Regions from separate parts of the Comamonas sp. 26 genome, predicted to be linked through region 1. Evidence: predicted binding sites of a transcription regulator. Region 1 holds the regulator's gene; each other region holds the start of a gene.
What was found. Region 1 encodes sigma-54, which starts transcription at its own class of promoters, with help from an activator protein. Its sites were predicted from a motif close to TGGCANGNAANCTGCTTT; they were not measured.
Positions count from the first base shown of each region.

Region 2: a site for sigma-54 is predicted at 4,946-4,963, ahead of glnA (type I glutamate--ammonia ligase). Genes of this name have one in related genera too.
Region 3: a site for sigma-54 is predicted at 5,265-5,282, ahead of nirB (nitrite reductase large subunit NirB). Genes of this name have one in related genera too.

Region 1 covers NZ_PEFL01000001.1:28,467-39,054, reverse strand. The annotation lists gene CLU84_RS00185 (class I SAM-dependent RNA methyltransferase) at 1-491, opposite strand, end outside; gene CLU84_RS00180 (tRNA-binding protein) at 659-997, shown strand; gene CLU84_RS00175 (DUF711 family protein) at 1,055-2,287, shown strand; gene CLU84_RS00170 (aspartyl/asparaginyl beta-hydroxylase domain-containing protein) at 2,423-3,346, shown strand; gene CLU84_RS00165 (RNA polymerase factor sigma-54) at 3,424-5,025, opposite strand; gene lptB (LPS export ABC transporter ATP-binding protein) at 5,168-5,950, opposite strand; gene lptA (lipopolysaccharide transport periplasmic protein LptA) at 5,947-6,603, opposite strand; gene CLU84_RS00150 (thiol:disulfide interchange protein DsbA/DsbL) at 6,733-7,383, opposite strand; gene CLU84_RS00145 (SPOR domain-containing protein) at 7,552-8,280, opposite strand; gene argS (arginine--tRNA ligase) at 8,309-10,018, opposite strand; gene CLU84_RS00135 (DUF2214 family protein) at 10,101-10,547, opposite strand.
Region 2 covers NZ_PEFL01000001.1:1,203,073-1,213,660, reverse strand. The annotation lists gene ntrC (nitrogen regulation protein NR(I)) at 75-1,592, opposite strand; gene glnL (nitrogen regulation protein NR(II)) at 1,639-2,748, opposite strand; gene CLU84_RS05560 (hypothetical protein) at 2,785-3,303, opposite strand; gene glnA (type I glutamate--ammonia ligase) at 3,482-4,897, opposite strand; gene CLU84_RS05550 (EI24 domain-containing protein) at 5,182-6,060, opposite strand; gene CLU84_RS05545 (sterol desaturase family protein) at 6,075-7,055, opposite strand; gene CLU84_RS05540 (polysaccharide deacetylase family protein) at 7,077-7,901, opposite strand; gene CLU84_RS05535 (YncE family protein) at 7,986-8,930, opposite strand; gene CLU84_RS05530 (phosphoribosyltransferase) at 9,441-9,965, opposite strand; gene CLU84_RS05525 (adenylosuccinate synthase) at 10,007-10,588, opposite strand, start outside.
Region 3 covers NZ_PEFL01000002.1:668,428-679,015, forward strand. The annotation lists gene CLU84_RS17630 (nitrate reductase) at 1-2,155, opposite strand, end outside; gene nirD (nitrite reductase small subunit NirD) at 2,233-2,631, opposite strand; gene nirB (nitrite reductase large subunit NirB) at 2,655-5,123, opposite strand; gene CLU84_RS17645 (ABC transporter ATP-binding protein) at 5,413-6,225, opposite strand; gene ntrB (nitrate ABC transporter permease) at 6,222-7,214, opposite strand; gene CLU84_RS17655 (CmpA/NrtA family ABC transporter substrate-binding protein) at 7,241-8,464, opposite strand; gene CLU84_RS17660 (nitrate regulatory protein) at 8,758-10,035, opposite strand; gene CLU84_RS17665 (DUF2809 domain-containing protein) at 10,093-10,512, opposite strand; gene CLU84_RS17670 (Hsp70 family protein) at 10,566-10,588, opposite strand, start outside.

The DNA of each region.
Region 1 (10,588 bases):
GCTTCGCCCGAGGTGTCGATGTAGATGGTGGCGCCGTCAGTCGTCAGGTGCAGGTGGACACGTACATCGGGGTGGTGTGTTTCCACACTGGGGCGCACGCCGTGGCGCTTTTCGCGGAAGCGGTCGGCAATCGCGTCTTTGACCTTGAGCGCGGCAAAGTTCAGGCTGGTCAGCGGGCTGTGCTGGGCCGTGACCTCGATCTTGAAAGTCTCTTTGGGCGAGAACCAGATCTCCCACGCCACCTCGCTGGCGGCGCGGTACAGATCGTTCTCGCTGCGGTACATGGTGTGCGACAGCTCGACCAGCACGCGCTGCGCAAGGCGGCTGTGCAGATTGAGCAGCATGGCATCACGCCACATGCCACGCAGCATGACGCCGCCCCGGCCCACGAGCAAATCTTGCCCGGTGGCGCCGGTGATGGCGTGGACCTCATCGGCCAGAAAACCCTCGACGCCGGCGGCGCAGGGCAAAAACAAATGCAGTTGGTTCATAAAAATCAATGCGCGCCAGCTGCGGTGTCAGGTGCCTGACACTCGGTATGCGCGTTACAGGGCATAAGCATACGCGCTAGGCCTTTTCCGGTGCCAGCGCACGGCAAGCGTTGCGCTATAGATGCGCGCTGCGGCGCGGTCATCATGACGGCCAAGGAGTATCAAAAATGGAAGAAATCAGCTGGAACGACTTCATGAAGGTGGAGCTGCGTGTGGGGCGCGTGCTGCAGGCCGAGGTCTTTACCGAAGCGCGCAAGCCCGCCTACAAACTGCTGCTGGATTTGGGCCCCGAGCTGGGCCAGCGCAAGTCCAGCGCGCAGATCACCGGGCATTACCAGCCCGAGGACTTGATTGGCCGGCTGGTGGTCGCGGTGGTGAACTTTCCCAAGAAACAGATTGGCCCGTTGATGAGCGAATGTCTTGTGACCGGTTTTCACGATGCCGCAGGAGCCGTGGCACTGTGCGTGCCCGACAAGGAGGTGCCGCTGGGCACTCGTCTGCTGTAGCCTTGGCGTCTGCATGCAAAATGGCCGACAGCCCTTTTACAGACTGCGGATAATGCTATGAATATCAGCTTCAACCCTCTGGTGCGCGTGCGTACCGTCACCGCCTTCGTCAACATGCCCACCGAGCGTGCGCAGTGGCAGGCAAGTCTGAGTCAGGCCAAACAGCAATGCGATGCGGTCGCCGATGCCATTGAGGCCCAGGGCTACCGGGTGCAGTCGATTCGCATCGTGAGCAATCCGTTTGGCGAGTTCATCGATGTCTGCGGGATTGATTCGGCGCTGGCCGATTTGCAGCACATCACGCAGTTGCTGACCACCATCAATACCGGCGCGCGCCGCATTCGCTTTGCCATTGGCGAGGCGCGCAACGCACAGGAGGTAGCTCTGCTGCCCCAGCTGATTGCCGCCTATGGCGACCTGTGCAATGCCTGCGTGAATATCGACCTGGACGAGCACTGTTTTTTGCAGACCGAGCTGCTGGCCCACAGCGTGCAGGCGATTCAGGAAATTGCCCGTACCACGCCACGCGGCGAAGGCAATTTCAACTTCACGGTCAACTTCAACTGTGCGCCCGGCATTCCCTACTTTCCGGCCAGCTACCACCGCGGCCAGCACCATGGCGCGCTGGTGCTGGGTCTGGAAACGCCAGATCTCATGGTAGCTGACCTCCAGGCGCTCCAAGCCCAGCGCCAGCAGCTGGACCACGCCACCTGGTTCAGGCTGGCCTTCGAGCGCCTGAGCCAGTCGCTGACCGCGCATGCCACCGCCATCCAGCGCTGCGCCGATGGCGTGAAACTGGCCGACGGCTGGCGCATTGCGGGCATGGACACCTCGGCGGCCCCCTCCAAGTCCTGCGCCTCCATGGTCGATGTCTATCAACTGCTGGGCGTGCCCTATTTCGGCGCCAGCGGCACGGTGGAAGCCTCGGCCCTGCTGACCCGCGTGTTCAAGTCCGTCCAGGGCGTGACGCCAATTGGCTTTAGCGGCCTGATGCTGGCCGTGACCGAAGACCAAGGCCTGGCCCAGGCCAGCCTGAACAACGAGTTCGATATTCGCGCCCTACTGACTTACAGCAGCGTCTGCGGCATTGGCCTCGACACCGTGCCCGTGCCCGGCGACAGCAGCAATGAGCAGATCGCCGCCGTCATGCGCGACACAGGCACCATGGCCTACCGGCTCAACAAACCGCTGACCGTGCGCCTGTTTCCCGTACCAGGGCTAAAAGCGGGCGATAAAACCGCCTTTGAAAGCGACGACCTCTGCAACTGCGCGGTACTGGCTTTGCCTTGAATTTCATACAAAACAAGGCTCTAGCGCTTATTGATCAAGCGCTAGCAGCTATCGTTATTGATATTCCCCTACCCCGGTTCTGTTTGACCTGCCCCCATGGTCGCCAACGGGGTGCCCCCGGTAAAATTGACCCTTATGGCAAAAATTATCGTTCTGGCACTGGTGCTGCTTTTCTTTGGCTGCGGGCTGTACATGCACCTGCGCGGCAAGGTGCGCCACAAGGTGGTGAAGCAATTGTTTGATCACTCCACGTTCACAGCGCCGTTCAACGTCTTCATGCTGATGTTCAGCAAGGTGCCGCGCACGCCTTATCTGCCCACCAGCACCTTCCCCGAGCTGGCGCCGCTGCAGGCCAACTGGCGCGAGATTCGCGAGGAAGCCGTGAATCTGCAAAAGAACATGCAGATCAAGGCCGCCGCCAACAATGACGACGCGGGTTTCAACTCCTTCTTCAAGACCGGCTGGAAGCGCTTTTACCTGAAGTGGTATGGCGATGCCCACCCGTCTGCCATGGAGCTGTGCCCCAAGACCACCGCACTCGTCAAATCCATTCCCAGCATCAAGGCCGCCATGTTTGCCGAGCTGCCGCCCGGCGCCAAGCTCAATCTGCACCGCGACCCTTATGCCGGCTCGTTGCGCTACCACCTGGCTGTGCTGGCACCCAATGATGACCGCTGCATGATTGAGGTCGACGGCAAGCCCTACAGCTGGCGCGAGGGCGAAGGCGTGATCTTCGACGAGACCTATATGCACTGGGCTGAAAATCGCTCGGAAGGCAACCGCATCGTGCTGTTCTGCGATGTGGAGCGCCCCATGACCAACGGCTTTGCCCAGTGGCTCAACCACTGGCTGGGCAAGAATGTCGTGGCCGCCGCCAGCTCGCCCAATAACGAGGGCGATCCGCGCGGCATGATCAGCAAGCTGTTCAAGATCTCGTTCTACGCCGGCAAGTACCGCCGCGCGTTCCGCAGCTGGAACCCGACGTTCTACAAGATCCTCAAATTTGGATTGATGATTGGCGTGCTGGCTTTGTTTATCTGGTGGTTAATCCCCAGCTAACCATCGGTTAGAGCAAGCCCGCCAAACAAAAAGCCGCTGAGCAATGCATCAGCGGCTTTTTTTATTCCCAGCGATGGCTACAACGCCTTGCGCAGCGTCGTCGTCGGTATCTTGAGCTGCTCGCGGTACTTGGCCACCGTGCGACGCGCGCATTCAATGCCCTGCTCCTTGAGCATATCGGCCAGCTTGGCATCGGATAGCGGCTTTTTAGGACTCTCGGCATCCACAAACTGCTTGATCAGCGCCCGCACTGCGGTGCTGGAGGCGCTGCCGCCGGTCTCCGTTCCCAGACCCGAGCCAAAGAAGTATTTGAGCTCAAACGTGCCCTGCGGCGTGGCCATGTACTTGGCCGTGGTCACACGGCTGATGGTGGATTCGTGCAGGCCCAGCTGATCGGCAATATCGCGCAGCACCAGCGGGCGCATGGCCAGCTCGCCATGCACAAAGAAGTTTTTCTGCCGCTCCACAATCGCTTGCGACACGCGCAAGATGGTGTCAAAGCGCTGCTGAATGTTCTTGATGAACCAGCGCGCCTCCTGCAATTGCTGTTGCAGCGCGGCATGGCCTTCGCTGCTTTTGTGGCGGCGCAGCACGCCTGCGTAAATGTCATGCACCCGCAGGCGCGGCATCACATCGGCATTGAGCTGCACGGAAAAATCGACGCGCCCTGAGCTGACGCGCACCGGACGCACGATGACATCGGGGACGATGATATTGCGCTCCACATCCACAAAGCGGCGACCGGGGCGCGGCTCCAGCCCCGCAATAAGGCTCATGGCTTCGCGCAGCGGCTCCTCGCGCGCGCCGCACAGGCTGGTGAGCTTGCGCAGGTCGCGCCGCGCCAGCAAGTCCATGGGCTGCTTGCAAATGGCCTGCGCCAGCTTCAAGCGGTTCATGTGCGCCTCGGTCGTGCCTTCGTCCTCAGCGGTGTGAATCAAATCACGCAGCTGCAGCTGCAGGCATTCGGACAGATCACGCGCACCCACGCCCACAGGCTCCAGACTTTGCAGCAGCTTCAGCGCAATGGCAAAGCGCTGCTCCAGCTCTTCGCGCTCTTCCAGATCGTCGCCCGCCAGACTCCGGGCCAGCTCCTGCAACGGGTCTTCAAGGTAGCCGTCGTCGTTGAGCGATTCGATCAAAAAGCGTAGCGCCGCGCAGTCTTCGGCACCCAGACGCAGGCTAAGCGCTTGCCGGTGCAGAAATGCGGTCAGGCTTTCGTGCTCGCGGGCCAGATCAATGGCATCGGTTTCGCCATCACCATCGCGGTTGCGGGTGGAGCCACTGCCCGAGGGGGAGTCCCACTCGCTGCTGGATTCACCGCCCCACTCGCCATCCTGGCCGTCAATGCCGTCGGCATCCCAGTTCAGTGCTTCCGGGGTTTCGGCGCTGGGGGTCTCTGCTACAGAGTCAGTAGCTGTTTGCGCCTGTCCTGTCTCTTTTTCAGATGAAATATGGTCTGAAGCGCTGTATTCATGAGCGGTAGGCGCTATCTCCGCAGGAGCATCGCTTCCTGCATCAGCCTCATCGCCAGCGCGTTCCAGAAATGGGTTGTCGACCAGCATCTGTTCGACTTCCTGCGCCAGCTCCAGCGTGGACAGCTGCAGCAGCTGAATGGACTGCTGCAACTGCGGCGTGAGCGAGAGATGCTGCGAAACGCGTAGCGAGAGACCTGGCTTCATCAGCTAAATGCCTCCAGCCGGCGGCTGCAGCAAATGCTCGCGCCACTCAGAATTCGCCGCCGTGCGGCTTCAATGCGCTGGCCCGCAGCGCTGGTCAACGCCAGTGCCGGGGGGAATGTGAGAGAGCGAAAGCCTGCGCTCATCACATACGGAAATGTTCGCCCAGGTAGACGCGGCGCACATCGGCGTTCTCCACAATCTCCTCGGGGGTGCCTTCGGCCAGCACATGCCCATCGCTGATGATGAAAGCATGGTCGCAAATGCCCAGTGTTTCGCGCACGTTGTGGTCGGTAATCAGCACACCAATGCCGCGCTCCTTGAGGAAGCCAATGATGCGCTGAATCTCGATCACGGCAATCGGATCGATACCGGCAAAGGGTTCATCCAGCAGAATGAAACGCGGCTGAGTCGCCAGTGCACGCGCGATTTCCACGCGGCGACGCTCACCGCCGGACAGCGCCAGCGCGGGCGACTGGCGCAGGTGCTCAACGCGCAGCTCCTGCAGCAGGCCGGTCAGGCGTTTTTCGATCTCGCCCTGCGTCAGCGCCTTGCCCTGCTCGTCTTTTTGCAGCTCCAGCACGGCGCGCACATTGTCTTCCACGCTGAGCTTGCGGAAGATGGATGCTTCCTGAGGCAGATAGGACAGGCCCAGGCGCGAGCGCTGGTGAATAGGCATGCCTCCGACAGGCTGACCATCAATAAAGATCTCGCCACCATCGCTGCGCACCAGACCCACGATCATGTAAAACGATGTGGTCTTACCCGCACCATTAGGGCCGAGCAGACCGACCACCTCGCCTTTTTGCACGGACAGGGACACGTCCTTGACCACCTTGCGGCTGCCATAGGACTTGGCCAGATGCTTGGCTTCCAGACGACTCGTAGACTCGCCGGTGCGGCTGCTGGAGAAGGTGGGCTCAATCATTTCTTCTCGTCCGCCTTCTCGCCACCCAGAGTCATGCTCTGGCGCAATTGCGTAGCCGGTGTCGCAGGCTTGGGCTGAGCGCCCGGCGTGCCTTCCTTGGGTGCCATGATGGCGCGCACACGACCGCCCTGACCGATGGAAGAGCTGGGCAAGCCGCCGCTGGTCTTCTCGCCATCGACCGTATAGACGTCCGTGATGTTGTTGTAGACGATGATGGAGCCGGTGACCTGATCACTGAGCTGGCCGCCACGGTAGCGGCGCATCTCGCCACGGCGAATGAACTTGACGATATCGGCCTTGCCGTCGTACTCGATGACTTCGCCTTCGCCTTCGATGAATTCTTCAGGCTGACCCGGCACACTGTCGCGCTTCTGGCGGAAGAAGGCGCGCTTGCCCGGCTCGGCCTTGATCACTCCGAACTGGTAGCCCTCGGCATCCTGGCGCACATCCAGCTGTACGCCACGCAGCACGATGGTGCCCTTGGTCATCACCACATTACCGGTGAAGACGCTGGTCTGCTGCAGCTCGTCGTGGCGCAGCGCATCCGCCTCGATATTCATGGGCTTGGCGCTGTCGGCTTTTTCGGCATGCGTAATGCCGGTCGCTGCTGCCAGGGCGCAGGCCAGCGCAAGAGGTAGGAGTGATTTTTTCATGGAAGGCACGTTTCTTGCATCCATTGTAGTCATTCCCTTTTTAGGACTTGCGTAAAAAACACCCATAAAAAAGCCCGCACGGCGGCGGGCTTGCTAAGTATCAAGGCTTGATGACGCTAGTCACCGACCTTATGCCTTGCGGCTGGAGGCAATCAGCGCATTGACGACGCGCAGCACGTTGTCCATATTGCCGGCCTTGGTGCCGTCAGTGTAGTAGCGGCCGGCCACGCCCATGGCGGGCACACCTTCCACGTCGTACTCGTTTTGCAGCTGCGCAGCCTTGCGCGCCTGATTGGCCACAGTAAAGGAGTTGTAGACCTCCTTGAACTTGGCCACATCCACGCCTTGCTTGCCGATCCATTCAAAGATGGCATCGTCGTTCTTCAGACCGTTGCGCTCCACGTGAATGGCACGGAACACCTTGGCGTGCAGCTGGGGCAGCAGGTTCATGCCTTCCAGTGTGAAGTACAGCTTTTGCTGGGGCAGGAAGGAGGCATTGAAAGCCACAGGCACGCGGCGCACCACCACATCGGCAGGCTGGCTCTTGGCCCAGGCTTCAAACTGGGGCTCGAACGCATTGCAGTGCGGGCAGCTGTACCAGAAGAACTCGATCACCTCGACCTTGCCGGCAGGTGCGCTCACGCTGGCAGGCTTGGCGAGCTTGATGTAGTCATTGCCTTCCTTGGGGGCTGCGGCTTGGGCCCAGCTGGAGGACGTACCCAAAGTCAGGGCACCGGCAGCAGCTGCCGAAGCAGCCAGAGAGAATTCGCGACGTTTCATCTAAACAAACTCCTGTATCAGGTCTGCAGTATCAGAGCCAACAAGCTCCAAAAAGTTCAGCCAACCCTAAAACTAACAACGGGCAGGCCAGAAGCATCAAGCCAGGGCCGCCCCGCAGCGATGCTGCTGCCCCTTCGGGGGACGCGGCGCAGCCGCTCAGAGGGAAGATTATTTCCCCGACCTCACCAGCGTGGAATCCACACCAGCGCCATCGAGCTTTCCTTTGAGCTGCTCGGCGTCATCACGCTTGCTAAATGGACCCACGCGCACGCGGAAGACGGTAATACCGTTTTGCTCACGCTCGCTGATACGCGACTCCCAGCCCAGCATGGCCAGCTTGGCGCGCTGCGCTTCGGCTTCGCTCTGCCCGCGGAAAGCACCGGCCTGCACAAAGTAGTTGAAGGCAGTATCAGAGGAGCTTGGTGCCTGCGCAGCCGCTTTTTCCTTGTCAGCACGTGCTTTTTCGGCCTTTTCAGAAGCAGCAGAACGCTCCTTGACCAGATCACCCAGCGGATCGCCAGTGGCGGGCTTGCTGGGCTTTTCTTTTTCAGCCACCGGCTTTGAGGGTGTTGCTGGCACTTCAGGCGTAGTCACACCGCCCGTCGCTGTGGGCTGGGCCGCAGGCGTGGGGGGCGTTACCGTCACTTCGCTGGGCGGCTGCACAGGCGTGGCCACGGGGGGCTGCGCGGGCTGGCGGCTTTGCAGCGGGGCGTTGGGGTCCCAGTTCTTATTGCGCTCGGCCTCGGCGGCATCACGCTGGTTGTTGTTGCCGCCCTTGTTGAGGAACGGCACAGGCACCTTGGTCACATAAATGGCCACGGCCAGAGCCGCAGCCAGGCCGATAACCATGCCAAAGATAAGCCCCAGGATGGTTCCACCGCGTTGCTGGTTCTTCATATCAGTCGCTTAACGCTTTCTGCTTTGATTACATGCGCTCGGGTGCACTTACACCCAGCACGGCCAGACCATTGTGCAACACCTGAGCGGTGGCGGCGACCAGGGCCAGGCGGGCGAGCTTGACCTTTTCGTCGTCCACCAGAATGCGCTCAGCGTCGTAGTAGCTGTGATAGCTGGAAGCCAGATCACGCAAGTAGAACGTCACATCGTGCGGTGCATTGCCTTCGGCGGCGGCGGTGAGCATCTCTGGGTACTTGGCCAGCAGCAGCATCAGGGCCTGAGCCTGAGGGCCTTCCAGTGCGGACAGATCCACGTCCTTGAGCGCGGGCACGCCAGCGCCGCCAGCTTCTTGCCATGCACGCAGCACGGACTGAATACGGGCATGGGCATATTGCACGTAGTACACAGGGTTCTCGTTGTTCTGGGCCACGGCCAAGTCAACGTCAAAGGTGTACTCGGTGTCAGGCTTGCGGCTCAGCAGGAAGAAGCGCACGGCGTCCTTGCTGGTCCACTCGATCAGATCGCGCAGCGTCACGTAAGAACCTGCGCGCTTGCTGATCTTCACTTCTTCGCAATCTTTCACCACGCGAATCATGGTGTGCAGCACGTAATCGGGGTAGCCCTCTGGGATGCCCACATCGGCCGCCTGCAGGCCAGCGCGCACGCGGGCAATGGTGCCGTGGTGGTCGGTGCCCTGAATGTTCACCACCTTGGTGAAGCCGCGCTTGAACTTCTGAATGTGATAAGCCACATCAGGCACGAAGTAGGTGTAGCCGCCATCGGTCTTGCGCATCACGCGGTCTTTGTCGTCACCGTAGTCGGTGGACTTGAGCCACAGCGCACCGTCTTGTTCGTAGGTCTTGCCGTTGGCGATCAGGCGATTGACCGTCGCTTCGACATGGCCGTTTTCGTACAGGCTCGACTCGAGGTAGTACTCGTCGAACTTGAGGTGAAAGGCCTGCAAGTCCTTGTCCTGCTCGTTGCGCAGATAGGCCACGGCGAACTGGCGAATATTGTCGTAATCCTCAACATCGCCATTGGCGGTGAACTCACGGTCATCAGCCTTGATGGTTTCCTTGTTCAGGAAAGCCTTGGCGATGTCGGCAATGTAGTCACCGTTATAGAAATTCTTGGCCAGCGGGTTGTCGCTGTCAGTAGGCCAGCACTCGTCACCGGGCTTGAAGCCCTTGGCGCGCAGTTGCGTGGACTTGGTCAGGGTATCGATCTGCACGCCCGCGTCGTTGTAATAGAACTCGCGGTGTACCTTCCAGCCCTGAGTGGAGTACAGATTGCTGATGGCGTCGCCAATCGCAGCCTGACGGCCATGGCCCACATGCAATGGGCCTGTGGGGTTAGCGGAGACGAACTCGACGAGGATGTTTTCGCCGCGATCAGCCTGGTAGCCGAACTTTTCGGCCTGCGCCAGCACTTCGCGGATGATTTCCTGCTTGGCAGCGGGCTTCAAGCGAATGTTCAGAAAGCCGGGGCCGGCGATCTCGATCGCATCCACCCATTTCTGGAAAGCGGGTGTGGCTTCCAACGCGGCTTTGAGCTGCTCACCCAGAGCGCGAGGGTTCGCCTTCAGGGGCTTGGCCAGTTGCATGGCTGCCGTACAAGCGAAATCGCCATGGGCTGCCACTTTGGGGTTTTCAAACGCAGCGCGTGCGCCAGCGCCGGGCGAGAGTGTTTCGAGCTCAGCAGCCAGGGCCGCGAGCAATTCTTGTTTGACGGAAAGCATCCGGTGATTTTACGTGGCTGCCTTGATCTGCGCAGCTAAGCTGGATTGCAGGGACGCAACAAGTCGTTGCAGCCCCACAAAATTACATGCCGCGCGCCCAGAAGACGGCGACGATGGCAATCACCGGCACCAGATGGCTTTGCCACATCACCCACTTGCGGGTTTGCTTGACTTCTTCGGGAGCGGGCAACTGGCCGGTGGCGTCCAGCGCCTTCTTCCAGCGGCGGAAGGTAAAAGTGGGCTTGAGCGAGAGCAGCACGGCGATGACGAACAGGGTCATCTTGATATGAAACAGCGGCGATGCCACATAGCCGCCCATGCCCTTGACGCCCCAGACCAGACGCGCAATACCGGTCAGCAGCAGCACGATGGCGGCAATGCCGTAAATCATGTCCAGCCTGGCAAGGCGCTGCACTACGGCGGCGTTCATCCACTCCACCCGGCACAAAGCGGCTTGGCTGGAGAGAAACACCACCAGCGTCAAAATAGCCAGCAGGTGGGCGCTGGCGAGAACGGCTTCAAAGGTCATGACTCAGCGGAGGAATGCTCATCAAACCCTGCCGAAACATT
Region 2 (10,588 bases), 1.2 Mb from region 1:
TCACACTGAACACAACAAATACAAGCCAGAGAACTGAAGATTTGCCTTCGAGATAGAGCACTTAGTCAAGGCATTCAATCAAAGTTTTCGTTCTCCAGCCCCAGCTCCTGCAGCTTGCGGGTAATGGTATTGCGACCAATGCCCAAGCGGCTCGCAGCCTCAACGCGCCGGCCATGGGTAGCGGCCAGTGCGGTACGCAGTAGCTGCGCTTCGAACTTGTGGGAGAGTTGATCCCACACATCGTTATGCCCCTCTGAGAGCAGCTCTTGCGCTTGTTTGCCAAGCCCCTCCAGCCAGCCTTCAGCCTCAGCAGGCAATTGAATGAAGGACTGGGTAGCCTCGGCACTGAGCACAGGCTCTACTTTCTCAGCAGGCTGTGCAGCAACTGACGGTGCAGGTGCCTCAGCCACTGCGCCGCTGTTAAGCACTTCAGGCGGCAAGTCCTTGAGTGCAATCTGCTGCGCAGGAGCCATGACGGTAAGCCAGTGACAGATGTTTTCCAGTTGGCGTACGTTGCCCGGAAAGCCAAAAGTCTGCAGCCGGTTCATGGCAACACCGCTCATGCGCTTGGGCTCCACCCCTAGCTGACGTGCACTTTGCTGCAGAAAATGCTGGGTCAGCATAGGCACGTCTTCCTTGCGCTCACGCAGGGCTGGCAAACGCAGGCGAATGACATTCAAGCGATGGAACAAGTCCTCGCGGAAAGCACCATCCTTGACGCGAAGCTCCAAGTCCTGATGGGTGGCCGCAATCACGCGCACATGAGCCTTGACGGCTTGATGACCACCCACCCGGTAAAAATGCCCATCAGAAAGCACGCGCAGCAGGCGTGTCTGCAACTCGAAGGGCATGTCGCCGATTTCATCGAGAAACAGAGTGCCGCCTTCGGCTTGTTCAAAACGGCCACGGCGCTGGGTTTGCGCTCCGGTAAATGCACCGCGCTCGTGCCCGAACAGTTCGGACTCCAGCAAATCTTTGGGAATTGCTGCGGTATTGATAGCTACAAATGGTCCTCCAGCAACGGGAGAATGCTTGTGTAAGGCTCTAGCTACCAACTCCTTACCCGAACCGGATTCTCCAGTAATCAAGACCGTGACCTGGCTCTGACTCAATCGGCCAATGGCGCGGAACACGTCCTGCATGGCCGGGGCTTGGCCCAGCATCTCGGCCTGTACCGGGGCCTGCACATCGGCCACTTCTTCACGCTGGCTTTCTTCAACCGCGCGGCGGATCAACTCCACCGCCTTGGGCACGTCAAAAGGCTTGGGCAGATATTCGAATGCACCGCGCTGGAATGCGGAAACAGCACTATCAAGATCGGAGTAAGCCGTCATGATGATCATGGGCAGGCTGGGTTGCTGCGCCCTCACCTGTTCCAGCAGCTCAAGTCCTGAGCCACCGGGCATGCGGATATCACTGACCAGCACTTGCGGGGCCTGGCGCTCTGGGTCGCTGCTGTCCACATCTGCCAGGGCCTTGAGAACATCACGCGCTTGGGTAAAGCTGCGAATGGGCCAGCCTTCGCGCCCCAATGCCTTTTCAAGCACAAAGCGGATGGAAGGGTCGTCGTCCACAATCCAGATCGGCTTCATTCGTGCAACACCCTTTCCCTGTTCGGAATATTAGTAATGTCAGGCTTTATGGCAGCGGGATCAGAATTCGGAAATCCGTCCTCCCGGGCTGGCTATCGCATTCGATCAAGCCATGATGGCGCTGAACAAAGGTCTGAGCGAGCGTCAGACCAAGGCCTGAGCCACCATCTCTGCCAGATACCAAGGGATAGAAAATTCGCTCCTTGATGGCATCGGGTACACCTGAACCGTTATCAATGACATGCAATTCCAGTGCCAGTCTGTGGCGCTCACGCCCTAAAGTGGCTTGCCTGGCCACACGGGTCTTGAGAATGATCTCTGCATCGCCCTCGGCAATACGCCTGCCCAGTGCCTGCGCAGCGTTCTGGACAATGTTCAGCAGGGCCTGAATCAGCTGCGCGCTGTCGCCGCGGAACTCGGGGATGGAGATGTCGTAGTCACGCAGGATCTTGAGCCCTTGCGGATGCTCGATCAGCACCAGCGAACGAACGCGCTCGCACACCTCGTGAATGTTGACGTCACCCACATCATGCGGCTGGCGATGCGGTGCCAGCAGACGATCGACCAGAGCCTGCAGGCGATCTGCCTCATGGATGATGACGGTGGTGTATTCCAGCAGCTCCGGCATGACCAGATCCATCTGCAGCAACTGCGCTGCACCGCGAATACCGCCCAGCGGGTTCTTGATCTCATGCGCGAGATTGCGAATCAGCTCCTTGTTGGCCTGAGCCTGCTCGCGAATGCGCTCTTCGCGGTCCTGGCGGGCCTGCTGCTCAAGCGGCCACATCTCGACCATCACATGCCCAGCCTTCTCCGCCAAAGAGACTGCTGCGTGAATCGGCAATGGCTCCAGCCCCAGACGCAGCAAGTTGGCCTCAAAACGCAGCGCGGCGAAATCATTGGAGCGCGCACCGCTCAAGGCCTTGTCCAGCAAGGCGGGCTCGGCCACACAGGTGGCAAATTCGCTGCCCACCATGATTCGGCGCGACTGGCCCAGCGCATTCTCCAGCGCCGCATTGACAAAACGCACCATGCCGCGCTCATCCAGCACGGCAATCAAGGTGCAGAGCCAGTCTAAAGACTGGTAGTTTTTTTGGTCGGTTTCATCCAACTCCAGGTTGGATGCATCGGGGGGCAAGTCAGCGGTTGAACTCATGCAATAGATCAGATGTAACCAGCCCCGTGGGCCGGGTTAATTGCCTGCGGGCAAGCGATCCAGTTCTCGCTTGATGCCCGCAACATCACTCTCCTGGCGGGCGAGATCGGCTTTTAGCTTGGCCACCCGCTCTGGGTAGCCCTGAGGGTTGCGCAGCTCCAGCGCAGTGCGCACAGGGTTGCCATCGTTGTATTCAGCCTTCAACTCACTTAAACGAGCTTGCGCCTTGCTCAGCTCGCTTTGCAAGATGGCGCGGGCATCAGAGTCACGTGCTTTTTGGGCGGCGTTATCGCTGCGCACAGGTGCAGGTGCTGCGCTGCTGGAGCTTGCCGCTTTGGGCTTGGCCGGTGCAGCAGTTGTGCCAGCGCTGCCGCTGCCAGATGAACGCGTGCCATGAATGACGGTGACGCCGCCGCCATCAACAGGCTTGCAGCCTTTGGCCTTGGCCTGCGCCACGTTGTTGGTGTATTCATTGCCACAGCGGTAAATCGCATCCTGCGCAAAGACAGCGCCAGACGCAGCAAGCAGCAACGACAACACATAAAGCTTCTTCATTCGTTCCCTCTCAGGCAGACAGCGATAGCAAGTCCGCGATACCTTGAGTATCGCTCCAAGCTTGCAGGTTTATTCACTACTTGATTGCTGTCGTCCTGTTTGGTTCCTTATGGGCCACGCTACCTAAATGACTGTGCAATAAAAAAGGCGGCTTGCGCCGCCTCTTTTGCACCTCGCCTTACAGCGAGAAGTACATGTCGTATTCGACAGGATGGACCGACTGACGGTAGCGAGTCACTTCGCCCATCTTCAACTCGATGTAGGCATCCAGCATGCTGTCGGAGAACACGCCACCCTTGGTCAGGAAAGCGCGATCTTCGTTCAGAGCGTCCAGGGCCTGGTCCAGGCTGTGGCACACGGTAGGCACCAGCTTGTCTTCCTCGGGAGGCAGATGGTACAGATCCTTGGTTGCTGCTTCGCCGGGATGGATCTTGTTTTCGACGCCGTCCAGACCCGCCATCAGCAGAGCCGCAAAGCCCAGGTAGGGGTTCATCAATGGATCAGGGAAGCGGGCTTCCACGCGGCGACCCTTGGGGTTGCTCACGTAAGGAATACGGATGGAAGCTGAGCGGTTCTTAGCCGAGTAAGCCAGCTTCACAGGCGCTTCAAAACCAGGGACCAGACGCTTGTAGCTGTTGGTACCAGGGTTGGTGATTGCATTCAGAGCACGGGCGTGCTTGATGATGCCGCCGATGTAGTACAACGCGAAGTCAGACAGACCGGCATAGCCGTCGCCAGCAAACAAGTTCTTGCCATCTTTCCACACGGACTGGTGCACGTGCATGCCAGAGCCGTTGTCGCCAGCGTAGGGCTTGGGCATGAAAGTAGCTGTCTTGCCGTAGGTGTTGGCTACGTTCCAGATGATGTACTTTTGCAGCTGTGTCCAGTCAGCGCGTTCAACCAGCGTGGAGAAGCGTGTGCCGATTTCGTTTTGACCAGCGCCGGCCACTTCATGGTGGAACACTTCGACAGGAATACCGACCGCTTCCAGCAACAGCGACATTTCTGCGCGCATGTCTTGCGTGCTGTCAACGGGAGGCACTGGGAAGTAGCCGCCCTTGTTACGGGGACGGTGACCACGGTTGCCGGTTTCAAACTTGGTGCCGGTGTTCCATGGAGCTTCGTATTCTTCGATTTCGAAGAAGGGGTTGTGAGGCTCGGTACCCCAGCGCACGCCGTCGAAGATGAAGAATTCTGGCTCGGGTCCGAAGTAGGCGGTGTCGCCCAGACCGGAGGCCTTCAGATAGGCTTCAGCACGCTTGGCGATCGAGCGGGGGTCACGGTCATAGGCCTTGCCATCACCGGGTTCGATCACGTCACACTGCAAAATCAGTGTGGTTTCTTCAAAGAAGGGGTCGATGTTGGCGGTGCTGGGATCGGGCACCAGTTGCATGTCCGAAGCTTCAATACCTTTCCAGCCCGCGACGGAAGAGCCGTCAAAAGCGTGGCCGGAGACAAACTTGTCTTCGTCAAAGTGCGACACGGGCACGGTCACGTGCTGTTCCTTGCCACGGGTATCGGTAAAGCGCAGGTCTACGAACTTGACCTCGTTATCCTGCACCATCTGCATCACATCTGCTACGGTCTTCGCCATTAGATCTCTCCTGCCAACGTGGCTGATCAAATAAAGAATAAATATTATTAAGCAGTTTACGTGCCAACTTCCGTTGCACCACGGTGAACCAGCATATTGTCACTTACAGATACGCTGAGCAACCTGTGTTCGCACACTGCACCAAACAGGCCCATATTGTCGCACTGCCTGAGCCTCACTCTTAATTGCACCAATCTGGTGATCTATATGCACCAAATTAGTGCAAACTTGAAAAATGACTGGTTTTGGTGCGCGGAGTGCAACGCACATGCCTCCAAGCAAACTCAGCGTGTGATCTGAGCTGCATCGCTGACATCGTGGGCAAATGGCACCTCGGGGTCTGCGGCCTGAGGTGTGGGCTGCGCCCTCATCTGCTCCAGCGCGCCCAGACAGAAATGCGCAAACCACAGCGCCGAGAAAGCAAACACAAGCGCATAAATCCAGATGGCGATGGGAATCAAAATCCAGAACGCAGCCAGAAACACCAGACCTGAAACCCAGACGATTCCCGGCGCAGCGCCCAGATAGCCGCAGATGATGCCCATCAAAATCAGCGACATGCGGTAACGCACAAACAGGTTACGGCGCTCGTCTTTGCTGGCATGTTCAGCCAAGGCATCAAAAGCCATGACCCGGTAAGTCAGCCAGCCCCAGATCAGCGGAGCAACCACCAGCATCAAGGGTGGAAAGACCCACAGCGGCAGCGTGACCAACAAAGCCAGCAAGGCAATCAAGGTGGAGCCGCCTGACCAGAGCACGCTGGCAACGGTAGATGCGCCGTGTTTTTTCTCAAGCTGAGCAAAGCGCTTTTCAGCGACCAGCTTGGTCAGCACCGGCGCCATGAAGAGGCCAGCAAACAGCAGGGTGAGAACCACCAACACAGGCGTGGCCCCCAGTACTACAAAAATAGAAGCGACCACCTCAGAGGCGTAGCTCATTCCGTGCTCTTGCAGCCACACCCAGATCGAATGCAGCCAGCCTACGCCGTCGAGCAGGTTTTGCACCCGCTGAACGGCATCCGCCCAGAAAAAGTAGCCCAGCGCCCAGGTTAGCAAGGCCATAGCCAGCAAAGGCAGCAGTGACCAGGCAATAACCCGCTTATGCAGGCAATACGCCAATGCACGCCAAAAAGAGTCGAGTAGCAAGCCCATGTCAGCAAGCATACCGAAGGAAGGCCTTAAGCGCGACCTATCAATCGTAGGACGCCCCGCCATTGTTGCGCCCAGAAGCCACGGCCATAGTCACGCAGCTTGCCTTGCGCATCTGGATGCACCTGATCGCGTACCCCCGTCGGGTCATAGCGCAGGTCAAAATTGACCGTGCCAAACAGCATGTCCCACCAGGGCAGCAGCACGCCGAAGTTGTTGCCGTGCACCTTTTTGTTGCGCACCGGCGCCATGGGTTCATGACCAATGCCGACGGCATGGTGGCGGCGATGAAAGCGCGGGCTGACCCACAGGCGCTCTCCCAGCTGACCAAACCAGATACGTACATTGGCATGCTGAAAGCTCTCGCTGAGCTGGGTCAGTGCCACAATCGCCACAAACTGGCCGGGGGCTACGCCGATGAGCTGAGCCACCAGCACGATGATGGCGTCGTGAATGACATCGTCGAGTAAATGATTGCGGGTATCGCTCCACACCGTCATCTGGCGCTGCGAGTGGTGCAGCGCATGCAGCTTCCACCACCAGCGCAGGCCGTGCTGGCCACGGTGAATCCAGTACTCAACCAGATCAAACACCACTAGGTACAGCAGCAGGCTGACCCAGGCGTTGTCCGTCACGCCCGGCCAGAGATCATCCAGATGAAAAGCGGGAAAGCCCCAGACATGGACCGTGCCCATGATGGCGTCCCACATCGGGTCAATGCTGAAGAACAGCGCCAGACGGAACAGACCCAGCCGGTGAATCAGCGTGTAGATGATGTCCACGCGAATAGCCTGATGGTCCACCACGGGCTCTACCGGCCTCCAGCGCTGCAGCGGCACGATGACGGCAATCATGATGGCGATCTGCAGCAGGCCGACCAGAAGCCAGCCGGTGGCGGCGTAACCATCTTCCAGCAGGTTGGCCATGCCAAAGTGAAACAGAAAAGGCTGCACCACACCCTCAAACAGGCGTTGCTGCGCATCTCCAAAAATCTGAATCAACCAGTCCACAAATCACTCCTGGCGCGGCACTCAGCGGTGCTGCGCAATCCAGCCTTGATACGCAGGATGCTCGGCCAGCGTACGGAAGCAAAAGCCTCTTTCCAGCAGGCCAACGATCAGCGGCTCCAGCACTGCGGGTGCCCATGGGTCTTGACGTGACCAGATGCCAAGATGAGCCAGCAAGATATCGCCGCTGCCTATGTTTTTGAGCGCCTGCGACAGCAAACGTTCATTGGGGTATTTATCGCTGGGCAGCTCATCGCCCAGAAAGCCCGCAGGCGCCCAGCCAATGTGCTGATAACCACCCTGCTGCGCCGCAGCAATCAATGCGGGCGATGTCTTGCCGCCCGGCGCGCGGTACAGCGGCAAGGGTTTGCGCCCGGTCATCTGCGTGAGCCGCTGAGCGGCTCGGGCAATTTCTTGCTGGTATTCGGCAACCGAGACCACAAAGCTCTGCCCCGCTCTGGGCCCTGCCGACGGCTTGACCTTGAAGTGCGTGACCTGCCCTGTGGCCTTGTCGCGAATATCAGCCAGCCAGTACATGTGGTCAAAGGTGTGCGATGCGAGCTGGTGGCCCTCATCCGCGCGCGCCTTCCACCAGGGTGCCCAGAAGTCGCTAAGACTGCTGCCACCCTCTTTCGCCGGCTCACTGGCGGCGAAGAAGGTGACGGCCACCTTGTGCTTTTGCAGCACCTGGGCAACCAGATTGGCGATGCCCATGTGCCCTGTATCAAAAGTCAGGTAAACCGGCTTGTTGCATGCACTAGCAGCTATCTTTTTTGAATATTCTTCAGCCACAGACAACCCGGGCAGGCCAGCCGCCGCGGATGCGAACATGAATTGACGTCTTTGCATCCACCCTCCTTCAGGTGAACTGGTCGGCGCTCAACACGCACTGAAGTGCTCCCCACCGTTTAATTGCAGCAAGGAGAGCTTCGCTTAGCGTGCGGCGTGGGACAGTGTCCAGACACCGTGGGGCGACTTGCCCACATTGACCTGATTAACCACCTTCTTCTCTACCGTGTCGATCACAGAGAGCTTGCGCGCCCAGCGCGAGGCTACATAGATGTAGCGGCCGTCAGCCGACACATCCATACAGTCCGGGCCACCCGGCGCCGGGTAATTGGCGACGACCTGGCTGGTGACCATATCGATCTTGCTGATGGTGTTGGCCACACGGTTGCTCACGAACAGGTGACGATCATCGCCCGCAGCACGGAAGGCATGTGCGCCCGCTGCCGTCTTAATCTGTCCCACGCTGCGTGGCTCAGCACCTGTGAGGTCAAACACCTCCACGCCATCACCGCCGGTCAGGCCCACAAACAGCTTTTTGCCATCAGGGCTGCCATAGACATCGGCAGGCATAGGACCGGTGGGCACGCGAGACTTGATGGTCTGCGTGGCGATGTCGATGGCCACCAGCGCATCGCTGTCCTGCATGGTCGAGTAAAGCGTCTTGCTTTGCGCATCGACAAACAGATGGCTAGGCGTCTTGCCCGTGGACACACGCTTGACCAGCGTGGGGGTCTGCGTCGCCGCATCCCAGCGGTAGAAATCGATGTGGTTGAGACGGTTAGCCGCCGTGATGAACCACTTCATATCGGGCGAAAAGCGCAGGTGGTAAGGGTCCACGATGTCGCGAATCACGCGCTGCACAGCGCCTGTGCGCGGGTCAATCAGCGACAGCGAATCCCCCAGCGCATTGGCCACAACCAGCGACTTTTCGTCAGGCGTCAGATACAGGTGATGCGGCTCTTTGCCCGTAGGAATGCGCGATTGCTCCTTCCAAGTCAAAGGATCCACCACGCTGATGGAGGCATCCAGAGAGTTCAGCACAAAAATAGGCGTCGGGCCTTGTACCGTACGAGATGCCTGCGCCGGCATGACGGCTGCCGGACGAGGCAACGCGTCAGAAGCTGCAGCGGTTGTCGCAGCCGTCGCTGCAGGCTTTGCCGCTGGCGATGCCTGCGCCGAAGCAGCCGTCGTAGATTTGAATCCAGGCATTGCCGAAGCACCCAGCCAGGCCACCGCACCCACACCAATCACCAGTGCCACAGCAGCGCCAGTGCGCCCAATAGAAAGACGTCCCACAACCACCACCTTCTCAGAATTCCTGCAGTGTATCCGCGCCAGAGCAGCCACTGCCAACACAAGCCAACTGTTTGCAGAACTTGCTGCTGTACAAACCAGGTGAAGCCTTAACGGCGCTGGCTCATACTATGGAAAAACATCAAAAACAGGAGCAGCTAGCGCCTGCCTTGCATATTATTCAGTACTAAAAATACTTGAAACTGTTGGAATAAAGGCACGTATTGCTCACTCAATGATGAGCATCATGCTTCTATAAAAAAAGGAGCCCTAAGGGCTCCTTTTTTGCAAGGCTGAGCAAGGTGCTCAGACCTTCCATTTCTCTGCCAATTTTTCAGGGCTCTGAGAATCGTAGCCCTCGAATGGCTGGTGAATCCAGGGGTTGGTACCCAGATAGTCCACCGAGTAGTCAGGCTCGAAAGTCGACACACCCTTGGTCCAGATCACAGCGCTGCGCAGCTCAGTGATTGGAGCATAGTTGGTCTTGAGCATGGCGATCACGGCCTTGAGCGTCGCACCCGAGTCCGCCAGATCGTCCACCAGCAGCACACGGCCGGATATGTCGCCCTTGGGCGTGGCGATGAAGCGACCGATGTCCAGATGACCCTGCACCGTACCGGCTTCGGCGCGGTAGGAACTGGTGGACATGATGGCCAGGGGTTTGTCGAAAATGCGACTCAGGATGTCGCCTGGACGCAGACCACCACGTGCCAGGCACAGGATGGTGTCGAATTCCCAGCCAGACTGGTGAATCTTGACCGCGAGCTTTTCGATGAGACCGTGGTACTCGTCGTAGCTCACATACAGGTGCTTACCGTCTTCAGTCAACATGGGCACAGTTCCTTTGAAATTTCAGTGAAACCCCAGCACGCTTACGCGGCGCTGTAGGGGTTATGCATCAGGATGGTGTGATCGCGGTCAGGGCTTGTGGAAACCATGGCAATCGGCACACCCGTTACTTCCTGGATGCGGTCCAGGTAACGACGCGCATTCACAGGCAGCTTGTCGTACTCGGTCACGCCCACGGTGGAGTCAGTCCAGCCGGGGATGGATTCATAAATGGGCTTGCAACGCTCGATATCGTCGGCACCCAAGGGCAGCAAGTCGATGGTTTCACCATCCAGCTCGTAGCCCACGCACAGCTTCAGCTCTTCAATGCCGTCCAGCACGTCAAGCTTGGTGATGCACAGGCCGGACAGACCGTTGATCTGAGCCGAGCGCTTGAGCAGCGCAGCGTCAAACCAGCCGCAGCGGCGCGAACGACCCGTAGTTACGCCCTTTTCGGCGCCCACAGTGCTCATCACATAGCCAGGAGTGCCTTCCTTTTCCCACTCCAGTTCGGTAGGGAAAGGACCGCCACCCACGCGAGTGCAGTACGCTTTGGTGATACCCAAGATGTAGTGCAGCATGCCAGGGCCCACGCCAGCGCCAGCAGCGGCATTGCCAGCCACGCA
Region 3 (10,588 bases), on a different contig from region 1:
CTGGTTGCTTGGAGCGAGGGCAGAACTCAGGGGTGGTCAGCGCATTCACACCCGCTAAACGCTGGCCTTTGGAGCTGCGTCCACTCAGATACATACCGCCCCAGTGCATGGGCAGATACAGCTGCGTGGGCTGCAGGCCCTTTTCCGCCTGCACGGGCAGCACGATGGCACCGTAGCGGTTGGAGACATGGACCAAATCGCCATCCCGCAGTTGCAAGCGCTGCATGTCTTGCGGGTGCACTTGCAACTGCGGCTCGCTCACATGGGCAAACAAACGGCCCAGTTGGCCGGTGCGTGTCATGCCATGCCACTGATCGCGCAGGCGACCGGTGTTCAGACTGAAGGGGTGGCGCGCATCGCGCTGCACGGCGACAGGCTTCCAGGGCTGCGCATCAAAGCGGGCGCGGCCATCATCGGTCACGAACCGGCCATCGGTGTACAGGCGCTGCGTGCCTTGCGTTGCCCCGCTGGGCACAGGCCATTGCTGTGGCCCCTGGTCTTCCAGCATTTGCCAGCTCAGGCCGGTGATATCCAAATCTCGCCCACGCGTGCTTTCACGGTGCTCGTTCCAGATGGCCTCGGCTGCTGCTTCTGCGCAACTGATGTCATAGCCAAAAAGCGAAGGCTTGCCGGGGCGCACCAGGGGCTCCAGCCGCCGCGACAGCTGCACGCCAATCTGCCAGTCGTGGCGCGCCAAACCGGGCGCAGCCACGGCAGCACGCACACGGGAGATCCTGCGTTCGCTGTTGGTGACCGTGCCCAGCTTTTCGCCCCAGGTCGTGGCGGGTAGCAACCAGTCGGCGTAGGCCGTGGTTTCGGTCACGGCAAAGGCTTCTTGCACCACCACCAGCTCGGCACGCTCCAGCGCGCGTCGCACCATGGTTTGGTCTGGCATGCTTTGCGCGGGGTTGGTGCAGGCAATCCACAGCGCTTTGATCTGGCCATCGGCGGCCGCCTCAAACATCTCTATCGCAGACTTTCCGGGTGTCGATGGAATACTTTCCACACCCCACAGCTGCGCCACTTCTTCGCGGTGCAAAGGGTTGGCCATGTCGCGGTGGGCGCTGAGCAAGTTGGACAAGCCACCCACCTCGCGCCCGCCCATGGCGTTGGGCTGGCCGGTGAGCGACAAGGGCCCCGCACCGGGCTTGCCAATCTGGCCTGTCGCCAGGTGCAGGTTGATGAGTGCGGCGTTGTTCGCTGTGCCGCTGGCGCTCTGGTTCAGGCCCTGACAGTAAAGGCTCAGCGTGGGCTGGCGTGGCGCGCTGTCTGCACTGTATGCGCCCCCCAAGGCAATCCAGCGGGCGGCCTTGTACAAATCCTCTGTGGGCACGCCACAAATGGCCGATGCCTTCTCGGGCGTGGCTTCGCGCACCAGCTCTTTCAGTGCTGCAAAACCACTGGTGTGCTCCGCGATGAAAGCGTTGTCCGTCCAGCCTTCCCACAACATGATGTGCAGCAAGCTGTGGAACAGCATCACATCGCTGCCCGGCAGCAAAGGCAGGTACAGATCGGCTAGCTCGGCAGTCTCTGTCTTGCGCGGGTCGGCCACAATAATTTTGAGCTGCGGGTTGCGCGCCTTGGCCTCTTCCACACGGCGAAACAAAATCGGATGCGCCCAGGCCATATTGCTGCCCGTGATGAACATGCAGCCGGCCAGGTCGATGTCTTCATAGCAGGCGGGCGGCGCATCGGCACCCAGCGTGGCCTTGTAGCCCGCCACAGCGCTGCTCATGCACAGGCGGGAGTTGGTGTCCAGGTTATTGGTGCCCAGCAGACCTTTGGCCAGCTTGTTGAAAACGTAATAGTCCTCCGTCAGCAACTGGCCGCTGAGGTAAAAGCCCAGCGCATCCGGGCCATGCTCGGCGCGAATCTGCGCCATGCGGCCCGCGACATCATCCAGCGCTGCATCCCAGCTCACCGGTTGCGGGGCCGATGCCCTATCGAATCTGCGCATTGGCTGCAGCAGCCGCGATTGCCGGGCGTGCACGGGCGATGCCGTCAGGTGCAAAGTACTACCCTTGGTGCACAAGCGCCCCCAATTGGCAGGATGATCGGGGTCACCCCTCACGCCGGTAATTTGCACGCCATCCGACTCAATGATGACGCCACAGCCAACGCCGCAGTAGGGGCAGGTGGATCGGGTCTCAAGCATGGCAGGCTTTCAGTGTTTTGGGGCTCTGGCGCTCATCTAATGCGCGCCAATAGCTATTACATCTATAGCAACAAGGCTTAGACAGCAGCGCAGGCTGGTTTGCCGCTGCAATGCGCAGGGCCCGCATGGGGGCGCGTCTGCTCCAATGCACGGCTGGCCAGCTCATCGGCACGCAGCTGTACTTCACCGTCCTCCACCCGCACGCTGAAGTACGGCGTGCAGCCTTCGTCGGGCGCAGCGGCCTCGCCACTGCTCAATGCAATCGTCCAGTTGTGCAGCGGGCAGGCCACGCTGCGGCCAAACACAATGCCTTGCGACAGCGGACCGCCCTTGTGCGGGCAGCGGTCCAACAGGGCAAACACTTCGTTTTCGGCGTTGCGGAATACGGCCACATCCAACCCTTGCGCACGCGCCACGCGGCGGGCGCCCAGCACGGGGATATCGTCAATCGTGCAGATAGAAATCCATTCGCTCATTTCAGGCTCCTCGGTGCTTTTGATCAGGCGCTGACGCTGGCCGTTTGCGCAGCCGTTAAGGGCTGGAACTGGCGCGTATCCACCGCCGCCTTGTCGGTTTCAAACCAGGGGTCGGGCTCGCCTTCCAGCGCAAACTGCAGCTCTTCCCACAGCGCCTTGCGGCCTTCTGCATCGTCCAGAATGCGCTTCTTCACATGGTCCAGACCCACGCGGTTGATGTAGTGCACGGTGCGCTCCAGATACCAGCCTTCCAAGCGGTACAGCTGCATGAAGGCGCCCGTGTACTCCATGACTTCTTCTGCGGTTTTGAGCTTGGCGAAGAAGTGCGCCACCTCGGTCTTGATGCCGCCGTTGCCGCCCACATACATCTCCCAGCCTGAATCGACGCCGATGATGCCCACGTCCTTGATGCCGGACTCCGCACAGTTGCGCGGGCAACCGCTGACGGCAAATTTCACCTTGTGCGGGGCATACATGCGCCACATGGCGCGCTCCAGGTCCTTGCCCATCTGGGTGCTGTCTTGCGTGCCCATGCGGCACCATTCGCTGCCCACGCAGGTTTTGACAGTGCGCAGCGCCTTGGCATAGGCGTGGCCGCAAGGCATGCCTATATCGTTCCACACGCCTTGCAGGTCTTCCTTCTTCACCCCCAGCAAGTCGATGCGCTGGCCGCCCGTGACCTTGACGGTAGGAATGTCGTACTTGTCCACCACATCAGCAATGCGGCGCAGCTCACTCGCTGTGGTCTCGCCACCCCACATGCGCGGAATCACGCTGTAGGTTCCGTCTTTCTGGATATTGGCGTGGCTGCGCTCGTTGATGAAGCGGCTTTGCGGGTCGTCCTTGGCATCCTTGGGCCAGGTGCTTACAAGATAGTAGTTGACCGCCGGGCGGCACGATGCACAGCCATTGGGCGTGCGCCATTCCATGAAGCGAAACACCGCATCCGTGGTCAACAGCTTGTGAGTGCGAATCACATCGCGCACGGCCTGGTGACCATGGTCGGTGCAGCTGCACATGGCCTTGGTCTTGGGCGATGCGGAGTAGTCCCCACCCGCCGTGAACATGATGATCTGCTCGACCAGCCCCGTGCAGGAGCCGCAGCTGGCACTGGCCTTGGTGTGCTTGCGCACGTCTTCCAGCGTGAACAAACCCTTGTCCTTGATCGCCTTGCAGATGGCTCCCTTGGTCACGCCGTTGCAGCCGCAAACCTCGTCGCTATCGGCCAGCGCAGCCGCTTTGTTCTGGCCCTGATGGCCGGTATCGCCGAGATTGGATTCGCCAAACATCAGCTTGTCGCGAATGTCGGCCACGCTGCGACCTTCGCGCAGCAGCTTGAAGTACCAGCTGCCGTCCACCGTGTCGCCGTACAGGCAGGCACCGACCAGCTTGTCGTCCTTGATTACCAACTTTTTGTAAACGCCCGCATAGGGGTCGCTCATCAGAATTTCTTCGGCGTCGCCGCCGCCCTGAAAGTCGCCCGCCGAGAACAGATCGATGCCCGTGACCTTGAGCTTGGTCGAGGTCAGCGAGCCCAGATAGCGGCCAATGCCGAACTCGGCCAGATGGTTGGCCAGCACCTTGCCCTGCTCAAACAGTGGTGCTACTAAGCCGTAGGCAATGCCCCGGTGCGCCGCGCACTCGCCCACAGCGTAGATGCGCGGATCGGTCACGGTCTGCAAGGTGTCGCTGACCACAATGCCGCGATTCACATGCAGATGCATGGACTCGGCCAACCCGGTATTGGGGCGTATGCCCACGGCCATCACCACCAGATCGGCAGGCACTTCGCTGCCGTCTATAAAGCGCACCGCACTCACGCGACCTGCAGCGTTGCCCACCAGCTCTTGCGTCTGCGCCTTCATGCAGAACTGCATGCCGCGCTCGGCCAGCGACTTTTGCAGCATGCGGCCCGCCTGGTCGTCTAGCTGGCGCTCCATCAGCCAGTCGCCCACATGCACCACGGTGACTTGCATGCCGCGCTTCATCAGGCCGTTGGCCGCCTCCAGCCCCAGAAGGCCGCCACCAATCACCACTGCATACTTGAGCGTCTTTGTAGCTTCAATCATGGCCTCGGTATCAGCAATGTCGCGATAGGCCAGCACGCCCTGCAGGTCATTGCCGGGAATGGGCAGGATGAAGGGATTGGAGCCCGTCGCCATGATCAGCCGGTCGTACTCGGCGCTGATGGTTTCACCCTGCGCATTGGTGGCATGCACGGTGCGGCGGGCGCGATCCACGGCCGTGACCGTATAGCCTGCGTGCAGCAGGATATGGTTGTCCTGGTACCAGGCCCAGTCGTTGAGCACGATATCGGCCAGCGTCTGCTCGCCCGCCAGCACCGGCGACAGCAGAATGCGGTTGTAGTTGGGGTGTGGCTCGGCACCAAACACCGTGATGTCGTACAGCTCGGGGGCAATGGTCAGCAGCTCTTCCAGAGCGCGCACACCTGCCATTCCGTTACCAATCATGACCAGTTTGGATTTTTTCATCTCAGTCCCCGTGGGCTTGCAAAACGCAAAAAAGACGTCTCGCGCTTCATGACTCGCATGAGCGCGCAGACGTCTTTGTCTTTGGGATCTGGTCCAGCCTTGCACCATCACCCTGTGGCCCACCTTGGCCACAACAAGAACCATGCAATTGCTGTGCCAGCTTCCCTACCCTGTTCAATGTCATGGGAGCCCACCAGCAGGCACTATTTCCGTGCAGTCGCGCTTTATCGCAGTGCATCAAAACAAACATGGCGCCCTAAGGCGCCATGCAGCGGCAGAGAAAGCAGACTCAGGCCGCCTTCTCCACATGCCCCTGGCGGGTGTAGAGAAAGTCGATCACGGCTTTGCGATAGCCCTGGTAATGCAGGTCTTCGGCCAGCGCTACGCGGCTGCGCGGGCGGGGCAGTTCTACGTGCAGCACCTCGCCAATGGTGGCGGCAGGCCCGTTGGTCAGCATCACGATCTTGTCAGACAGCAGCACGGCCTCATCCACATCGTGGGTCACCATGACCACCGTGCTGTGCGTGCGGGCCACGATCTCCAGCAACTCGTCCTGCAGCTTGGCGCGGGTCAACGCATCCAGCGCACCAAACGGCTCATCCATCAGCAGCACTTGCGGCTCCATGGACAAAGCCCGGGCAATGCCCACGCGCTGCTTCATACCGCCAGATATCTCGCCGGGGCGCTTTTGCGCGGCGTGCGTCAGACCCACCATGGCCAGTGCGGCGTCGGTGCGCTCGGCCAGCTGCGCCCTGGTTTCGCGCTTGGCAAAGACACGCTCCACCGCCAGGTGCACATTGCCCCAGCAGGTCAGCCATGGCAGCAGCGAATGGTTTTGAAACACTACGGCGCGCTCGGGGCCGGGGCCTTTGATTTCCTTGTTGGCGCACAGCAGTGCACCACTGGTGGGCACCGTCAACCCCGCAATCAGGTTGAGCAAGGTGGACTTGCCGCAGCCCGAGTGGCCGATGAGGCTCACAAACTCACCCTTGGCGATATTGAGATTGATGTCACGCAGCGCAGGAAACAGGCCTTTGGCGGTCTTGAAGGTCTGCTCTACATCGTGGATCTCGATGTACTTGGTGGACAGCGATGCGTTCATGATTTCACCTCTTCAAACGTAAAGGCCGAAGCCAGCTTGACCAGCGCCCATTCCAGCAACAGGCCCACGATGCCAATCACGAAGATGGCGATGATGATGTTCTTGACATTGAGGTTGTTCCACTCGTCCCAGACCCAAAAACCTATGCCCACGCCACCGGTCAGCATCTCGGCGGCCACGATCACCAGCCAGGCCGTGCCTACGGCCAGACGCACGCCGGTCAACATATAGGGCAGCACGGCGGGAAAGAGGATGGTGGTGGCAATCTTCCATTCCGACAGATTCAGCACCCGCGCCACGTTCATGTAATCCTGCGGAACACGCTGCACACCGACCGCGGTGTTGATGACCATGGGCCAGATGGAGCAGATGAAGATGGTCCAGATGGCGGCTGGATTCGCCCCCTTGAACACCAGCAGACCAATTGGCAACCAGGCCAGCGGCGACACGGGACGCAGCAGGCTGATCAGCGGGTTGAACATGCGCGAGAGAAAATTGAAGCGCCCGATCAAAAAGCCTGCCGGAATGCCTACCAGCGCCGCCAACCCAAAGCCCAGCGCCACGCGCTGCAGCGACGACAGCACGTTCCAGCCCACACCCTGATCGTTGGGACCGTTGCGATAGAACGGATCGCGAAAGACCTCGACCGCCTGCGTCCAGGTCTCTGCCGGATTGGGAATACTGTGGCCCGTGGTGCTGGAGACAATGGACCACAAGCCCACCAGCAGCGCCAGCCCCAGCAGCGGCGGCAGCACCGTGCCGATCAGACCTTCAGCCCGCTGGCGCCAGCGGCTGGGCGGTGTCGCAACGGCTGCAGCAGGTGCGGCTTTGATTTTTGAGTCTTTTTTCACTGTAGCCCTTGCAGGTTCTGCGCTATCAGCTATCTCTTTGGAAGCGTTCAAGCGTTCATCGTTGGCCGCCTGTATGGCCAGTTGCGGATCGTGGGGCGGGTCCAGTTCAAGACGGGATGGAAGTGCGGCACTGACCATGGTGAATCTCCTTGGGGGTGTCGGCCTCAGGCCTTGATCTTGAAACTGTCGGCGTACTGGGCGGGGTTCTTGCCATCCCAGACCACGCCATCCATCAGCTTGCTGCTGCGCAAAGCATCCTTGGGCACGTTCACCTTCAGCTGGCTCGCGGCCTGCTGGTACAGGTCAATGCGGTTGATCTGCTTGGCCACGGCCAGATAGTCGGGGTGGCTCTTGAGCAGGCCCCAGCGCTTGTGCTGAGTCAGGAACCACATGCCATCAGACAGATAGGGAAAGTTCACCGCACCGTCGTTGAAGAACTTCATGTGGTTGGGGTCGTCCCAGGTCTTGCCCAGACCGTTCTGGTAGCGGCCCAGAATGCGCTGGTTGATGGCGTCCACGCTGGTGTTGATGTACGACTTCTGGGCCACGGTCTCGGCCATCTTCATCTTGTTTTGCATGCTGGCGTCAATCCAGCGGCTGGCCTCCAGAATCGCCATCATCACGGCGCGGCAGGTGTTGGGATTCTTGCTGGCGAAGTCGCCCGTGGTGCCCAGCACTTTTTCGGGGTGATCCTTCCAGATGTCCTGCGAGGTGTTGGCCGTGATACCAATGCCGTCCATGATGGCGCGGTGGTTCCAGGGTTCGCCCACGCAAAAGCCGTCCATATTGCCCACGCGCATATTGGCCACCATCTGGGGCGGGGGCACGGTGATCAGCTTGGCATCCGTCACCGGATTAATGCCCGCCGCCGCCAGCCAGTAATGCATCCACATGGCATGGGTGCCGGTGGGGAAGGTGCCCGCAAACGTGTATTCACGCTTTTCCTTGGCCATCACTTTGGCGAGGCTTTGGCCATCCACAGCGCCCTTATCGGCCAGCGCTTTGGACAAGGTGATGGCCTGACCGTTGTTGTTCAGGTTCATCAGCACAGCCATGTCTTTTTTAGGCCCGCCAATACCCAGATGCAAGCCGTAGACCAGGCCGTACAGCACATGGGCAAAGTCCAGCTCGCCATTCACCATTTTGTCGCGCACGCTGGCCCAGCTCGCTTCCTTGCTGGGGACGATCTTCACGCCGTATTTCTGATCGAAACCCAGCACCGACGCCATGACCACGCTGGCGCAATCGGTCAGCGGGATAAAGCCAATCTTGACTTCCTTCTTCTCGGGCGCATCCGAGCCCGCAGCCCAGACGCCGTGGTGACCTAATGCCCCATAGAGTGCGGCACCGCCTGCAACGCGCAGAAAGTCTCGGCGGCCAGACTCCATAGAAAGAACTGGGGAGGGGAAAAGGCGCTTGCTCATGAGAAAACTCCATCAAGAATCGTGGTGAAGGCGATCCGGAAAACAAAACGGCATCCTTCCCTCCTCGGGTGAGAGGAGAGAAGGACGCCGTTGTCCCAGGTCACTCGTAATAACGCTTTAAGCGCGACCGCCTTTGGTCTGCTTGACATCAACAGTCATGCACAAACCGTGCCAGACCTTTCGCACTCGAAAGAAAATGAGTTGCGTCCGATTTCAGCCCGACTTTGGTGCGCCGCAACAACCCATGCGACCCCATGCTACGAATTGGTGCTGCCAGGCAGCAGATCTACCGTCGCCAGAATGGCCTCGGCCACATCCAGCATGCGCCGGTTCTGGTTCATGGCTGTCTGACGGATCAGTTTGTAGGCATCGCCCTCGCTCAACTGGCGGTAATTCATCAGCACGCCCTTGGCGCGTTCTATGGTCTTGCGCTCCTTCAGCGTGGAGCGCGCCTTGTCGATCTCGGTCTGCATATCCTGCAGCCGCGCAGCCTGCTCCTGCACCAGGCCCACAATGCTTTTCTCCAGCTGCAGCCCATAACCGCCTTCCGCAGACAGGGCTGCGCCAGACTTCGCAGGACCAAAGATGAAGGCCGCAGCAGCCTCTGCGCGAGCCCTAGGCTCCGGCATGGACTCCAGCAGCGCCTGCTGCTGGGCTAGGGCAGCACCCGCCTGGTCGAGCTTATTCAGGCATTGCGCCTGAAGCTCCAGCGCCAGAAATGCCTCAATCTGGTGCATGGCATCGAGCCGGCTGGAGCAGGCTTCAAACCAGGGAGAACTCAAGCTGCTATCCAGAGGCGCGCCATGCCCTGCCGTGCAGCCGATGCGGCGCAGGCGCTCGATCACCGTCATATCAGGACAGCTGCCGCACTGCAGTTGCCAGCGCTCGACGCCCGGCGGGCTGGCGAAATCCGCAAAGACCTGAAAGCAGCGATCCTGCGATTCGATCAGATGCAGCCAATGGCGCTGGCGCTCCGGCCTGCTGACACCGCTGGTAAATGCCGCAGCGCCCGTCGCACGCTCCTGTCCCGCCAGTTCCTTGCCCTGCATGAAATGAAACAGCGCCACCAGCAGTCTTGCGACATCGGGGTCGCTGGCACTGTCTGCTGCCTCGAACACCACGCTCAGGCAGGCGGCAATCATGCGGATCAACGCCTGCGTGCAATCCTCTGCACTCAGCTGCAGCGCATCGCGCTTGCGGCGCAGCAAGGGCAAAGCCTCGAAGCCCTGCAGCGCATTGGCAATCGCATTGAACAACCGCGCTCCATGCGCGCCCGGAGATCGCTCTCCCAAGGCCTCCAGCACCCCGCAAACGCGGGCCATGGCCTGATCTACCTGCGGCAGATGGGCCTGCAACACCTGCTGCGCCTGTGCCCCGCCGCTGGCCAGAAAGATATTGGACAGCCCGCGCTCCTTCTGCAGCGCGTGGACGAGCTCGGACATGCTGGCCACCAGTGTGCTGGCGCGGCTGATCTGCTCCAGCTCGGCCATCTCGCTTTGCCGAGCCGCCACCAGATAGTGCAAAGGCGTTTTCATGGGGTAGTGCTTTTCATCATGCTTATGCTCTGAAAAAGCAGCACGATTCATGCCATCTCAGCCCCTGCGCAGGCGTGCCCTCTCCCAGCCAAGATCGACCGCAAGAGCCAGAGCAATTCCTGCGGCATAAGCGACCAGATCCAGCGGATCAAAACCATTGCCCAGAACCAGATACGCCAGCTTGTTGGCGCGCAGCGCCTGCATCCAAGGGGCTTGGTAGAGCTGCAGAAATTCGATGGCAAAGGCGATCAGCAGCGACCAGCCCGCCAACTTGGTCCGAGCAACGCTAGGCCGAACCCAGGCCACGCACAGCAACACCACCCAGGCCCAGAGCGCATCACCGGGGTAATTGCCCAGCACCGCAGGGAACGGCACATAGCCCCGGCGAGAGGCGAGGCCGATGGCGATAACCAGCAGACTAAGAATCGCAAGCCAAAAACGGGAGCGACAGAACGGAGCAGCAGTGTTCAAAGGCATCAGGCAGAAAAAAGAAGATCAATCGTTGGGGAGACTCAACCGTTCAAGCGACTTCACAGCAGCACCAGCCCCGGCG